Regions from separate parts of the Lactobacillus sp. UMNPBX17 genome, predicted to be linked through region 3. Evidence: predicted binding sites of a transcription regulator. Region 3 holds the regulator's gene; each other region holds the start of a gene.

Region 1 (3,184 bases), on a different contig from region 3:
GGGTATTCGCAGTAGTGGATGAAACCACCAGCAGCGTATTTTGGATAATCCATTTCGAAACTCAACTTTTCAAATGGAGTTGGGTGCTTTCTAACATCGTAGTGGAATGAGTTAGTGTAGTATTCCTTGTCAGTGATGTCCTTAACCTTGCCGAACTTAGCAGTATCAAGTCTGCAGAAGCGGTCGGTCAAACTTTCACTTGGAGTTGAGTACAAGCTGTAGTGGTAGTGGTTAGGATCGTCCTTTTCCCACTTAGCACATAAGTCATGCATCTTCTTAACGATCTCAACAGTGAAGTCGTGAGCTTCCTTGTTGTGTTCCCAATCGGAACCGTAGAAGACAGTACCTACTTCGTAAAGGCCGATGTAGCCCAAGGAAACAGTGGCACGGCCGTTCTTGAAGAGGTCGTTAACGTTGCCATCTTCTGAAAGACGCTTGCCAAATGCACCGTATTGGTAAAGGATTGGTGCGTTGACTGGCTTAGCTTCGGTTACGCGGTGAGCCTTGAATTGCAATGCTTCGTGGCAGGTTTGCATTCTAACTTTGAAGATCTTCCAGAAAAGATCCATGTCGCCGTGACTTTCCATAGCGATTCTTGGCAAGTTAACAGTAACAACACCTAAGTTCATTCTGCCTGAGTTAACTTCCTTGCCGTTCTTGTCCTTCCAACCTTGTAAGAATGAACGACAACCCATCGGACACTTGAATGAGCCGGTGATTTCTTTAATCTTGTCGTAGCTCAAAACGTCTGGGTACATTCTCTTGGTTGAACATTCGATGGCAAGCTTCTTAACATCGTAGTTAGGATCACCTGGGTGCAAGTTGAGCCCCTTCTTAAGGGTGAAGAGTAATTTAGGGAAGATCGCGGTTCTGTGTTCTTTACCCAAACCAGCAATTCTGATTCTTAAAATATCTTTTTGGATTTCTTTTTCAATCCAAGAAGTACCAAGGCCGAAGCCCAAGCTAGTAAATGGTGTTTGACCTTGGCTTGAGAACATAGTGTTGATCTCGTATTCCAGGCTTTGCATAGCGTCGTAGATGTCTTTCTTAGTACGCTTCTTAGCAAAAGCATCTGCTTTTTCTTCATCGTCAATTAATTCTTTAGCATCCTTTAAGTGCTTTTCGTAGTTCTTTTGAGCAAAAGGAGCTAAAACTTCATCGGCACGGTCGAACGAACAACCACCGTATTGACTTGAAGCTACGTTAGTGATGATTTGGGCAACTTGGCTGGTAGCAACGCCGATTGAGTTAGGACTTTCCATGTAGGCATTACCAATCTTGAAGCCGTTGGTAAGCATTTCTTTGAAGTCGATCAAGCAGCAGTTAGACATCGGTGAAAGTGGAGTGTAATCCAAGTCGTGCCAGTGAATGTCACCGCGAAGGTGTGCTTTAGCGATGTGTTCAGGCATCATAGTCAGACCAACGGTCTTACCTACTGTACCTGCAGTCAAATCACGTTGAGTGCTGAAGACATCACTATCTTTATTTGCGTTTTCGTTAACGATGGTTGGGTCTTTATGGACTAAGCGTTCCAAACGGTTTTTAGTATCAATTTGTTTTTCCCATTCGGCAACGTCATGCTTGCGATAAGCAACATACTTTTTGGCAGCTTCAATATAGCCAAGTTCATTCAAGCTTTGTCTAAATGCATCCGCAACATCTTGTGCTGTTACAGTGTCATCATCAAGCTTATCCATAATCTTGCTTAAAATTACTGTCTTAACATCGTCCAAGCCAAGAGCGTGAATAACCATCTCCAATTTAAACAATTCGAACGGATATTTAGCGCCATCACGCTTAACAAACATTGTCGGTGTATTTAATTTCTGTTCCAGTTCTTGCTTTAACATAAAGATCAACCCCTCTAAATCTATGAATCAATCTTACCATAGAACACAATATATTGTATTCTATACATATAGAGGCATCTACACCTTGTATTTAGCAAATTGCTGTCATTAAAACATTTTTGAGCAAGAAAAAAAGTTGAGAGAAATTTCTCCCAACTTTTTGGTATTTTTTGAAATATTTTTAGTTATTTTTACGCTTACGATCTACGCCAAATCCGAACAATCCTAAACCAGCGAGTAGGGATCCTAAGATATCGGTAGATTCTTTAGCACCAGTTTGTGGCAATGCCAACACACCGACAAATTTTCCAAAATTCTTCTTCATTTTGAACATCCCTCTTTCCCTATTTCATAATTAAACATATCAGAACATCAAAAAAGTTTGGTAGAAAATTTCCACCAAACTCTTAGTTTTCTAATTAATCAGCCACGTGAGTAAAAGCTGTATCCTTAACTCTTACGTAGACAGGTTGTCCTTTCCAGTAACCTGACTTGTAGTATTTAACGCCGCGGTAAGTATAAGTACGCTTTGGCGTGTTGTAATTTCTACCATCATTAGTTAAGAAGTACTTCTTGCCCAAACGACGACCATATTTATTGTAGATGTATGCCTTGTGCTTGATATGGAAAGTAGCGTGGTTAGCCTTGTAGTCGTAAACTTTCTTATCATGCTTGTACTTGTGGTATGCACGCGTACCTTCTTGAATACCTTCGTCAACTGCTCTACCGACTAAATAACCGTTGAAAGAACCCCAGAATGCATCTGAATATGGGCTAGCTTGAACGGTAGTAGCAGCTGGAGCCGCAACAGAAATCCCCATAATACCTGTCACAGCAACAATACCTAACTTTTTAATTTTCATCCTTGAAAAAATTCACTGTAATTATATCACCAACTCATTATTCCAAAGATATGAGTAATAAAAAAAGTTTGGAAATAGCTTCCAAACTTTCTGAAATATATTCAATTACTTATTTTTCTTGAAGTATTGACCCTTATTTACTTCGTAGTACTTCTTGTAACGAGCGTAGTAGTTGTGGAACATGTATTTCATCAAAAGCCAACGCTTAAAGTTACGGTCCTTGTCGTAGAAGACAGTAGTGCCATAACGGCCTTCGTGAATTAATTCTTCTGCAGTGTCCTTAGCATCGTTTTCAAAGGCGTATTCCTTAAAGATCTTAACTGGTACACCCATCCATAAAACGTGCTTAGACTTCAACTTGTTGCCGTATACAGTGTCCTTATCCTTCAAGCTGTCTTCAACGTAGTCGTCAATGTACCACTTAGCCAAGTTGTAACCGTTCAAAGTTACGTAGAAGCTTGAACGACCTTG
Region 2 (3,184 bases), on a different contig from region 3:
GTCGGCTGGATTAGCCATGAAATCTAGTTTATCACCATCGATTTCCATCTTTGGTGAGTAATCGTAATTCTCATACCAAGGCTTGTAATAGCGAAGCAGACGCTTATAGTAGTCTTCTAGAGTTGAGTCATAACTCAATTGTTCATATGGACGACCACGCTTTTTAATCCGTTTAATCATGGTGTCATATGAAACATTAATATGAACAAGCAAATCTGGATTCTTCTTAGGCATTCTTTTAAGCTCGTTCATCATATTGTGTAGAAGTTCATAGTAAGTATCCACTTCTTCTGAGGTTGCACGACCAATGTCAGCGTTCATTTGGAAGAAGAGCGCATCTTCGTAGATAGAACGATCGAGTACATTATTATCTTCAGTAAGAGCATCTTTAATGCTGTGAAAACGCGTGTTTAAGAAGTATACCTGCAATAAGAAAGCATATTTCTTAGGATCAGCATAAAAGAGTGGCAGAACTGGATTGTCGTCAACACTTTCATAAAATGGCTTAGTACCTAAATATTTGGATAAAATACCTGTTAAACTGGATTTCCCGGCTCCAATTGGCCCGCTTAAAACAATAACTGTCATCACGTTCCTTCTTTTTATTCAGTCTTATAAGTTACCGATTTCGTGCAACTTCTCATCAATTTCCTTCAATACTTCTCTTTGGGCATCCATGCTAGAAACAAAATCAAGTTTGTCACCATTAATAGCCATCTTAGGAGAAGCATCATATTGTTCATACCAAGGCTCATAGTATCTGAGCAATCTAGCGTAGTAATCCTTCAAGCCTGGATCTGTGCTGATTTGTTCAAATGAACGACCACGCTTTTTAATGCGCTTAAGCATGGTATCAAGTGAGACATGGATGTAGATAAGCAAATCAGGCTTCTTGCTTGGGTTGCCTGGCGTATCTTCCATCATGTTTTCAAGCAAGTCATCATAGATCTTAAATTCTGTAGGATCTGCGACCTTGCTGTCAGCGTTCATCTTGAAGAAAAGCGCATCTTCATAGATAGAACGATCGGATACGCTGTTCTTATCTTGAATAGCTTGATTGATTTGAGCTAAACGGTGGTTAAGCAAATAAGTGTTAAGTAAAAAAGTGTAACGCTTCATATCCTTATAATAAAGCGGCAAAACAGGGTTATTATCAACGCCTTCGTAAAATGCTTGTGTACCTAAGTGCTCTGCTAAAATACTGGTTAAACTGGATTTCCCGGCTCCAATTGGCCCGCTTAAAACAATAACTTGAATCACATTCTTTCTTAAATACCAGATATTGGACAATTAATAAGTTTAATACAAGATATTGTGGCACACAAGCTCTTTTTTAATTCTGTTTCACACGAAAAAGTCAAGGGTAGAAATGAAAAATCGGATAGGAATGAAACATAATTCAATTAGAGCAGAGAAATTATAAAAAATGAATTATACTTCAATATTTAGAGCAAAAATGCGATTTAGTGAAGTATAATTCACAAAAATAGCTAGGTCTTCTACGATTGTAGAAAGCCTAGCTTTTCATTTTTAGGGATAAATTGTTATTTAGTTCTTGTATTTGTCGTCTAGTTCTTGAGCTGCAGCCTTATCAACGATGATAGTTACATCAGGATGTTTTTGTAAAATTGATGCAGGCACTTGTTCAGTAACTGGTCCTTCAATCATTTCTTTGATTGCTTGTGCTTTCTTTTCACCGAAAGCCATTAATACTACTTTTTTGGCTTGCATAATGTTGGCATTACCCATACAAATTGCACTCTTAGGTACTTCATCTTCGTTGTCGAAGAAACGTGAGTTAGCTTTGATTGTATTTTCAGTCAACTTAACTTCATGAGTACCAATGTCAAATGGAGTGCCAGGTTCATTAAAGGCAATGTGACCGTTACGGCCGATACCTAATAGTTGCACGTCAATTGGATTATCTTTGATAATTTGATCGTATTCTTTGCAAGTAGCAGCAACATCTTTAGTCATGCCGTCTGGAACGTAAGATTTCTTGAAAGGCTTTTTGTCGAATAAGTGCTTGCGCATGAAGTAGTGGTAACTTTGAGGATTATCAGGTGTTAAGCCAACATATTCATCAAGGTTAATGCTAATTAAGTTTGAACAGTTAAGATCACTGTTAGTAAAGTTTTGATAAAGAGTTTCAGGGGTAGAACCGGTAGCTAAACCTAAAACTTTAGCACCATTTTTGATTTCATTTTCAAAAATCTCGAATGCTTTTGCTCCACCTTGAATTTTGTTTTCAGTAACAATAATTTTCATTTTAAAACCCTCCTTTACTGGTCTAGTCCATTATAAAATGGAATAGACCATTTTGTCAATTGGTAAAATGAAAATCACAGAACTATGTTAAAATTTGAGTAAAGGAAGTGAATACGGATGGATTTTGAAAAGTTAACAGGCTTAGGTATAGGTACTTGGGGGATTGGTGAAGATCCCAAAAATAAAAAAGATGAAATTGCGGCCATTCGCTATGGTTTAGATAATGGCTTGAACATTATCGATACAGCAGAAATGTATGGTGATGGCAAAAGTGAAGAGCTGATAGGCGAGGCAATTAAAGATTACGATCGTGATAAATTGTTTTTAATTTCAAAATTCTATCCCTATCATGCGACTCCTGAGCTAGAGAGAAAGAGTCTGGAAGCTAGCTTAGAGAGATTAGGTACTGATTATTTAGATTTATATTTATTGCATTGGCGCGGTAATCATCGTTTATCAGACACGATTCGCGGTTTGCAAGCTTTGCAAAAAGAAGGATTAATTCGTCACTGGGGCGTTTCTAACTTTGATACGTCTGATATGAAAGAATTATTTAGTGTGCCTGGTGGAACAAAATGTTTTGCTAACGAAGATCTCTATAATATTAAGGAACGAGGCACAGAGTTTGATTTGCAAGACTGGCAAACAGAGCATGGCGTCAGCTTTATTGGTTATTCTCCGTTTAATTCTGGAGCAGGAGACACGATTAGAATTACGCAGAATTTGAAGATCGTGGCTCGCGATCATGGTGTAACACCGCATCAAATTATGCTTGCTTGGACTTTGCGCAATGGCAATGTGTTGGCCATTCCAAAAAGCAGCAGTATTAAACACATGAAGGAAAATATTGCTGCTCAAGAAATAAAGTTAACTGATGACGAGTTAAGGTTAATTAATAGTGATTTTCCAATTCCAA
Region 3 (3,184 bases):
GAACGCTGCTTCCTTTAGTTAAGAGAAAAACTATTAAAAAAGTGATTTTGTGGTATCCAAAAATTGTGGCGACTGATCATGAAAAATTTTTATCTGAATTGCCTGGTAAAAAGATTATCGATATTGATCGCTACGCCAAGTATTTGCTTATTCGCTTGAGTGATAATTTAACGATTGTTTCTCATTTGCGAATGGAAGGAAAGTATCATTTAACTGCGTCTGCTGCGCCTAAGGATAAACACGATCACGTTGAGTTTGTTTTTACTGATGGAACAGCATTGCGGTATAATGATGTGCGCAAATTTGGGCGGATGCAGCTAATTTTAACTGGCACCGAAAGACAAACTACAGGGATTGGTAAGCTTGGAGTAGAACCAAATAGTTCTAAATTTACTTCAGAATATTTAATCAATGGCTTAAAGCGTAAGAAGAAAAATATCAAAAACACTTTGCTTGATCAATCATTAGTAGCTGGTCTAGGTAATATTTATGTTGATGAGGTTCTTTGGCGAACCAAGATTCATCCTTTAAGTCAGGCCAATAAAATTCCTGTGGAAAAAGTATCTGAATTACATGATCAGATTAATAAAATTATTGCCGAAGCAATTAAGCTGCAAGGTACTACAGTTCATTCCTTTTTGAATGCGAATGGACAAGTTGGTGGCTTTCAAAGTAAATTGCAAGTTTACGGTCATGTAGGTGAGCCCTGTCCAGTTTGTGGTACTAAATTTGAAAAAATTAAGGTTAATGGTCGGGGAACCACTTTTTGTCCTCATTGTCAGGTGATTTATAAATGAGTTATGTCTTAGCATTAACAGGTGGAATTGCCACCGGTAAAAGTACTGCTGATGATTTTTTTAAAAAGAAAAACATTCCGATTATTGACTGTGATCAAATTGCCCACGAACTGATGAAACCCGGCAATGCATCTTGGCAAGTGATTAAAGATCATTTTGGGGTAGAATATTTAAATTCAGACCAAACAATAAATCGTAAAAAATTAGGGCAATTAGTTTTTAGTAATAAAAGAGCCTTGTCTGAATTAAATCAGTTGACGCATCCGTTAATTTTCGATAAAACAGTAGCAAAGATAAAAGAATATCAGAATTTTGCTCTTGTTATTTTAGATGCACCAGTGTATTTTGAAGCGGGATTGGATAAAAAACATGTAGCTAATGGAGTTTTAGTGATTACCCTTCCTGAGCAAATACAGATTGAACGTTTAAAAAAGCGTAATAATCTATCTGACGAGGAAGCAAGAATGCGGATTAATAGTCAGATGCCATTAGCTGAAAAAGAAAAAATGGCCGATTTTGTAGTGGCAAATACTGGTACAATAAAAGAATTAGAAAATAAACTAGAACAGATATTAATTAAGATCAAAGAAGAGGGATAGCTATGGAATGTCCAAATTGTCATCAAAATGCCTCCCGCGTTATTGATTCACGTCCTAGTGATGAAAACCGTGCAATCAGACGACGCAGAGAGTGTGAAAATTGTGGTTTTCGTTTTACAACTTTTGAAAGAGTAGAAACAACTCCGTTACTTGTAATTAAAAATGACGGTACGCGTGAACCATTTAATCGCAAGAAAATCTTGCATGGTGTAATGGCTGCAGGACAGAAACGACCAATTAGCAGTGAGCAATTTGAGCAATTGGTTGATCATGTTGAAAATAAAGTAAGAAAGCAAGGCATTAGTGAAATTTCATCTAAGAAGATTGGTCAATACGTTATGGATGAATTGGCTGATCTTGATGATGTGGCTTACATTCGTTTTGCATCTATTTATCGTGAATTTAAAGATATGTCTAGCTTCATGAAGACTATGGAAGACATGATGGCTAAGAAAGGTAAGGGCAATTAGTCATGTTTGAGACGTCTGATCCCAAACATCTTTATTATGTAGCCAATCGTGTGAAGCTTTTTCCCGAAGATGAAAAAGTTTTAATCAAATTATATCAACCGTTAGTAGGTGCAGTAGCAGTAGCGCTATATCAGACTTTGATTCAAAATTATGATCCGTATGGCATAATTTCCGACTCGAAGGGGATATATTCATTGCAAGAGCAATTGGATTGCAGCTTGAAACAATTATTTGATTCATTGCATAAATTAGAGGCTGTGGGATTAGTCCAAACACTTTTGTCTGATAATGTATTCAATAATGTTTTAGTTTTTAAATTGCTGCAAGTTCCAGCTGCAGACAAATTTTTTGCGACGCCACTTTTAGCTAGTTTATTAAAAGAAAAGGTTGGTGTATCAACCTTTCATGATTTAAGTCATGCTTTTGCTCAAGAAGCAAAATTAAGGGAAAAACCTATTAAAAATGCTAAAGACGTGTCAGCAAACTTTTTTGATGTTTTTCGTTTACCTGGGGATGAAGCAATCACTCCGTCTAGTGATGTGGTTCAAGCCGCACAAGAAAATAAGATTCATGAAGTTGAAACTGCCAAGGTGAATGATCACGATAGTATTGATTGGGATTTTATCAAGCAGGAGTATAATCGCTATCAAATTCCAGCTAGTGAAATTGACCTTAATAAAGATCAAATTCGTGGTTTAATCCAAACGTATGGCTTATCAGAAAAAGAATTTGTAGATGAAAGCTTGCCATGTCTTCATGGCTCATATAGCTTAAATATGCATGACATTAGCAATACTTTAGCGGAAAATTATAAGAGGGCTAATACTAGAGAAAATGTACAAAAGCAGTTAAATGAAGGGCAAAAAAAGGCATTAGCTGTGATTAAAGATATGGATGACCATGATAAAAAGCTGTTAAAAGCAGCTAATGAGAGTTCACCCGCTGAATTTTTGTATAAAATAAAAACGCAAAAAGGCGGTATAACTAGTGCCAATGAGAAGCAGATTATTAATAATTTGCACACCCAGTATGGGTTGCCTGAAGACTTAATCAACATTTTGACCTATACATGTCTTACTTATGACACAGTGGTTAGTTCTAATTTGGCTTATAAGATTGCCAATGACTGGCTGCAACATGGCGTGGCTACAGCCGTACAGGCTTTGCAATATGTGAAAAAGCGGCGCAATAGCTTTGGTAAGAAAAAATCTGTTCGAACTTATCAAAAGCGAGTCGAAAAAGGCACTGATTGGAGTAAGAAAAAGGCTGATAGGGATGCTGGCATTTCTACCGAGCAATTGAAGAATTTATTTAAAGA
Region 4 (3,184 bases), on a different contig from region 3:
GCAATTTGATCACTTTCATCGCTTTGGAAAGTAACGGTACAACTAACAGCATTGTCGGACCAATAAGTTTGCAAAAATGCTTGTGTCGCAAATTGTTCCGCGATGGAAACAGTGCCGGCTGAGGCAAAGTTTTTGCTGTCGGCGTGAGCTGCACGAAGTGGAAATTCAACACAGATTGTATTTGGTGTGTAAATATCTGGTTCAGTGTGGTAGCCACATTCTTTTAAGGCTGGCAAAAGTGGGTCGCTAGCTTGGAAACGAATCCGTTGAATCAAGTAACCAGCATAGTGGAAGTGCATTCCTTCGCTGACTCCAGCCAATTTCGCTACCGTACCTGAAGGTTTAACTGTGGTGTGCTTAATTGATTCATTGCAGCCTAATTCCTTGCTGTAGGTCTTGTCTGCGTCAACTACAGCTTGGTAAAGGCTGTCAACCATCTTAACCGCTTGAGGGTCATAGATTGGCTTCTTGATCTTTTGCCCATTTTCTTGATCAACTGCATCCTCAAAGCCAGTTACAACTCTGTGACCGAGATCATTTAAAAGCCAGTCTTGAATTCCTGACATTGAAACCCCGATTCGGCGATTTTTATGGATGATTTCGCGTGAAATTTCCCAATCATAGGGACTGAAGGTAACTCGCTTGGTGTAGCGAGCAGCTAAGCCAAAGGCTTCCTTGAGGTCCCAGCCTTCTTGTTCCGCTACATAAGGGAAGACCTCAAACAAATTACATGGTTCACCATTAGCTAGAGAAATCTCACCACAAGGGTTGGTGCCTTCAACGCTGTCGTCAATGCCGGCCTGATAACCATCAACGATTCGGCCATAATTGCGTGAAAGATCAAGATTGACGATTCCTGGTTCACCGTTATGCAAAATTCCGTCAGAAATTGGGCCATAATTATTAAATTTAGAGTTAATTGCGACACTGTTGTTAGAAGCCCAGCGGTGATGATAAAGTTTTTCCTTATCTTGCTTCATCTTAATAAAGTCTTGATTATCGCTAGAGCCAAGAGCAAGTTCAGCAGAGCGACGGACATTGCCTGCAACAACTGTTTTACCAATCAAGTTACAAATATCAGTGCCGTCAACGGCAGTAAGCTTACTATTAACGCGAGCATTGATAACGTTGTTGATATCAATAAGCATCTCAACTAAAGGCATTGGGCCTGAAGCCGTACCACCGAAGCCATGGATCTTAGCACCATATGGACGAATGTCAGAGATATCGAGTGCTAATTTGATTTTGTGGTCTGGATTAGTGGCGTTAAAGTGCATGTCGATTAAACGGGCATTAGCTAAGACCCAACCTTCACGGGTGTCAGGCAGTTTGTAATAAATTGTGTCGTCAGGTACACTTTGCTTTTCCCATTTGTCTTTGTCGATGGCACCGACCTTGAGGGATGCCTCGTAAGATGGACTCTTTTTGTCGATGATTACGGCTAAATCCACTTTATTGTCGACGGAAGGAATTTGAGCGATATTTTCGTTGACCACTGAAAAACCAACACCGCCGCCCTTCATTAATTGGTCAAATAAGAAGGAGAAAGGCATTGAAACGGCTTTTTGCTCAGGATTAAGATAAGCAGGCGCAATGTGGCTATCGCCGTATTTTTGTGGGCGAATTGCAATGAACCAGCAGTTATTTAAGGAATCACCGTTCCGCTTTTGATAATCAGTACCTGAAATCCAAAGATTACGACCAGACGGAGTAGCAGCTAAGCCATAGACTAAACGAAATAGTTTTTGTGCTTCATTAGTTAACTCCGTAATTACTTCTGCAGAAGGATTATCATGCAAGCGCGGATCAAGGTTAATATTACCTTCAATAACTCGTTTGACAGTTTCATCCCAATTCTCAGCTCTATTTTGGTCAGGAAGCCAGCGGGCATAAGTTCTCTTGTAGGTAACCCAACCTAATTCTCCCCAATGAGGTTTAACTTCTTGTTTCACTGAATCGATAAAGTCAGGATCCAGCTTAATTCTTGTGGTAGGCATAAAAAACTCACTCCTAAAAGTTACTATTGTTTCACAAAACACATTATCTATGAATACATTTATGATAATACCACAATATGTTGTGTTATGCATTAAAAATTTTTCACATAAAAGGGACTTGCATTCTACAATTTAGGTTAGTAATAGGGGTTGAGAAAAATAAAAAAATATTCAGCAACAAATTTGCTACTGAATATTTTGAGATTAATTGATAGGGGTTGAAAAGTAAATTTTATTTGTTATAGAAAATATAGAAAAAGGATTGTTCAAGAAATTATTTTACGAAACCTGCAGTGAACCAAGTGTTGGCACTAGGCTTAAGTGACCAACCAGAGATCTTCTTGTTAACAGCAGTTACAGAGTATTGGTTGGTAGTTGGCACAACGTATGCTTCATCATACATCCACTTTTGCCACTTCTTGAAGGCATTAGCACGGTAAGTAGGATTGAAGGCCTTCTCTGAGTCGATATCAGCCAAAAGCTTAGTTTGCTTAGGTGAAACGAAACGAGCAAAGTTGTATGGTGCAGCTTCATTGTAAAGGTCGTTAGGGGATGGTTCACTTGAAAGTGACCAACCACCTTCGAAGACGTCGATTCTTGGATCGTCAGATTGGACAGCTTGTACCCAGTTGTTGAATTCCATTAGACGGCCGCCGACAAATTTAACATCCAAACCAACTTTCTTCCATTGTTGGATGTAGTTTCTCCAAACAGGTTCAGCGGTAGTTGAGTTGTTTCTAACAGCCAAGTTAATTACTAACTTCTTACCGTTAGGTTGAACTCTGTATTCACCCTTCTTCTTGTAGCCGGCTTTATCCAATAATTCGTTAGCCTTCTTCAAGTTGTATGGGTAACCCTTGATTGACTTGTCAGTATAATCACCAAATTGTTCAGGGATCAAAGTGTTAACGCGGAAGGCCAAGCCGTGGTAGTAACGTTTAGCGACTGCATCAACGTTCATTGCATAAGCCATAGCTTTACGTAATGATGGATTATTCATCTTAGAATTCTTGTTTTCAACGTTTTTGCCAGCCTTTTTGTCCCATTTACCTACCTTAAAGCCTAAGTAGCTATAAGATAGAGGCACATTGCCGATAAAGTTAGTGTCAGTGGCATTCTTAACATCTTCCCATTGGGTATTAACGACACCAGCAACGTCGAACTTGTGACTCTTGATGGCTTGAGTA

The links. Region 3 encodes NrdR, which represses ribonucleotide reductase genes. Its sites were predicted from a motif close to ACACNATATATNGTGT; they were not measured.
Region 1: a site for NrdR is predicted at 1,894-1,909, ahead of nrdD (anaerobic ribonucleoside-triphosphate reductase). Genes of this name have one in related genera too.
Region 2: a site for NrdR is predicted at 1,303-1,318, ahead of CP368_RS09260 (deoxynucleoside kinase). Genes of this name have one in related genera too.
Region 4: a site for NrdR is predicted at 2,068-2,083, ahead of nrdJ (ribonucleoside-triphosphate reductase, adenosylcobalamin-dependent). Genes of this name have one in related genera too.

The regions. Positions count from the first base shown of each region.
Region 1 covers NZ_PCYT01000010.1:27,766-30,949, reverse strand. The annotation lists gene nrdD (anaerobic ribonucleoside-triphosphate reductase) at 1-1,850, opposite strand, end outside; gene CP368_RS02925 (LPXTG cell wall anchor domain-containing protein) at 2,032-2,175, opposite strand; gene CP368_RS02920 (SLAP domain-containing protein) at 2,270-2,713, opposite strand; gene CP368_RS02915 (carboxylate--amine ligase) at 2,819-3,184, opposite strand, start outside.
Region 2 covers NZ_PCYT01000088.1:171-3,354, forward strand. The annotation lists gene CP368_RS09255 (deoxynucleoside kinase) at 1-588, opposite strand, end outside; gene CP368_RS09260 (deoxynucleoside kinase) at 613-1,260, opposite strand; gene nagB (glucosamine-6-phosphate deaminase) at 1,549-2,268, opposite strand; gene CP368_RS09270 (aldo/keto reductase) at 2,386-3,184, shown strand, end outside.
Region 3 covers NZ_PCYT01000002.1:21,228-24,411, reverse strand. The annotation lists gene mutM (DNA-formamidopyrimidine glycosylase) at 1-797, shown strand, start outside; gene coaE (dephospho-CoA kinase) at 794-1,396, shown strand; gene nrdR (transcriptional regulator NrdR) at 1,399-1,866, shown strand; gene CP368_RS00650 (replication initiation and membrane attachment family protein) at 1,869-3,184, shown strand, end outside.
Region 4 covers NZ_PCYT01000030.1:5,131-8,314, forward strand. The annotation lists gene nrdJ (ribonucleoside-triphosphate reductase, adenosylcobalamin-dependent) at 1-1,997, opposite strand, end outside; partial or broken gene CP368_RS06060 (oligopeptide ABC transporter substrate-binding protein) at 2,272-3,184, opposite strand, start outside.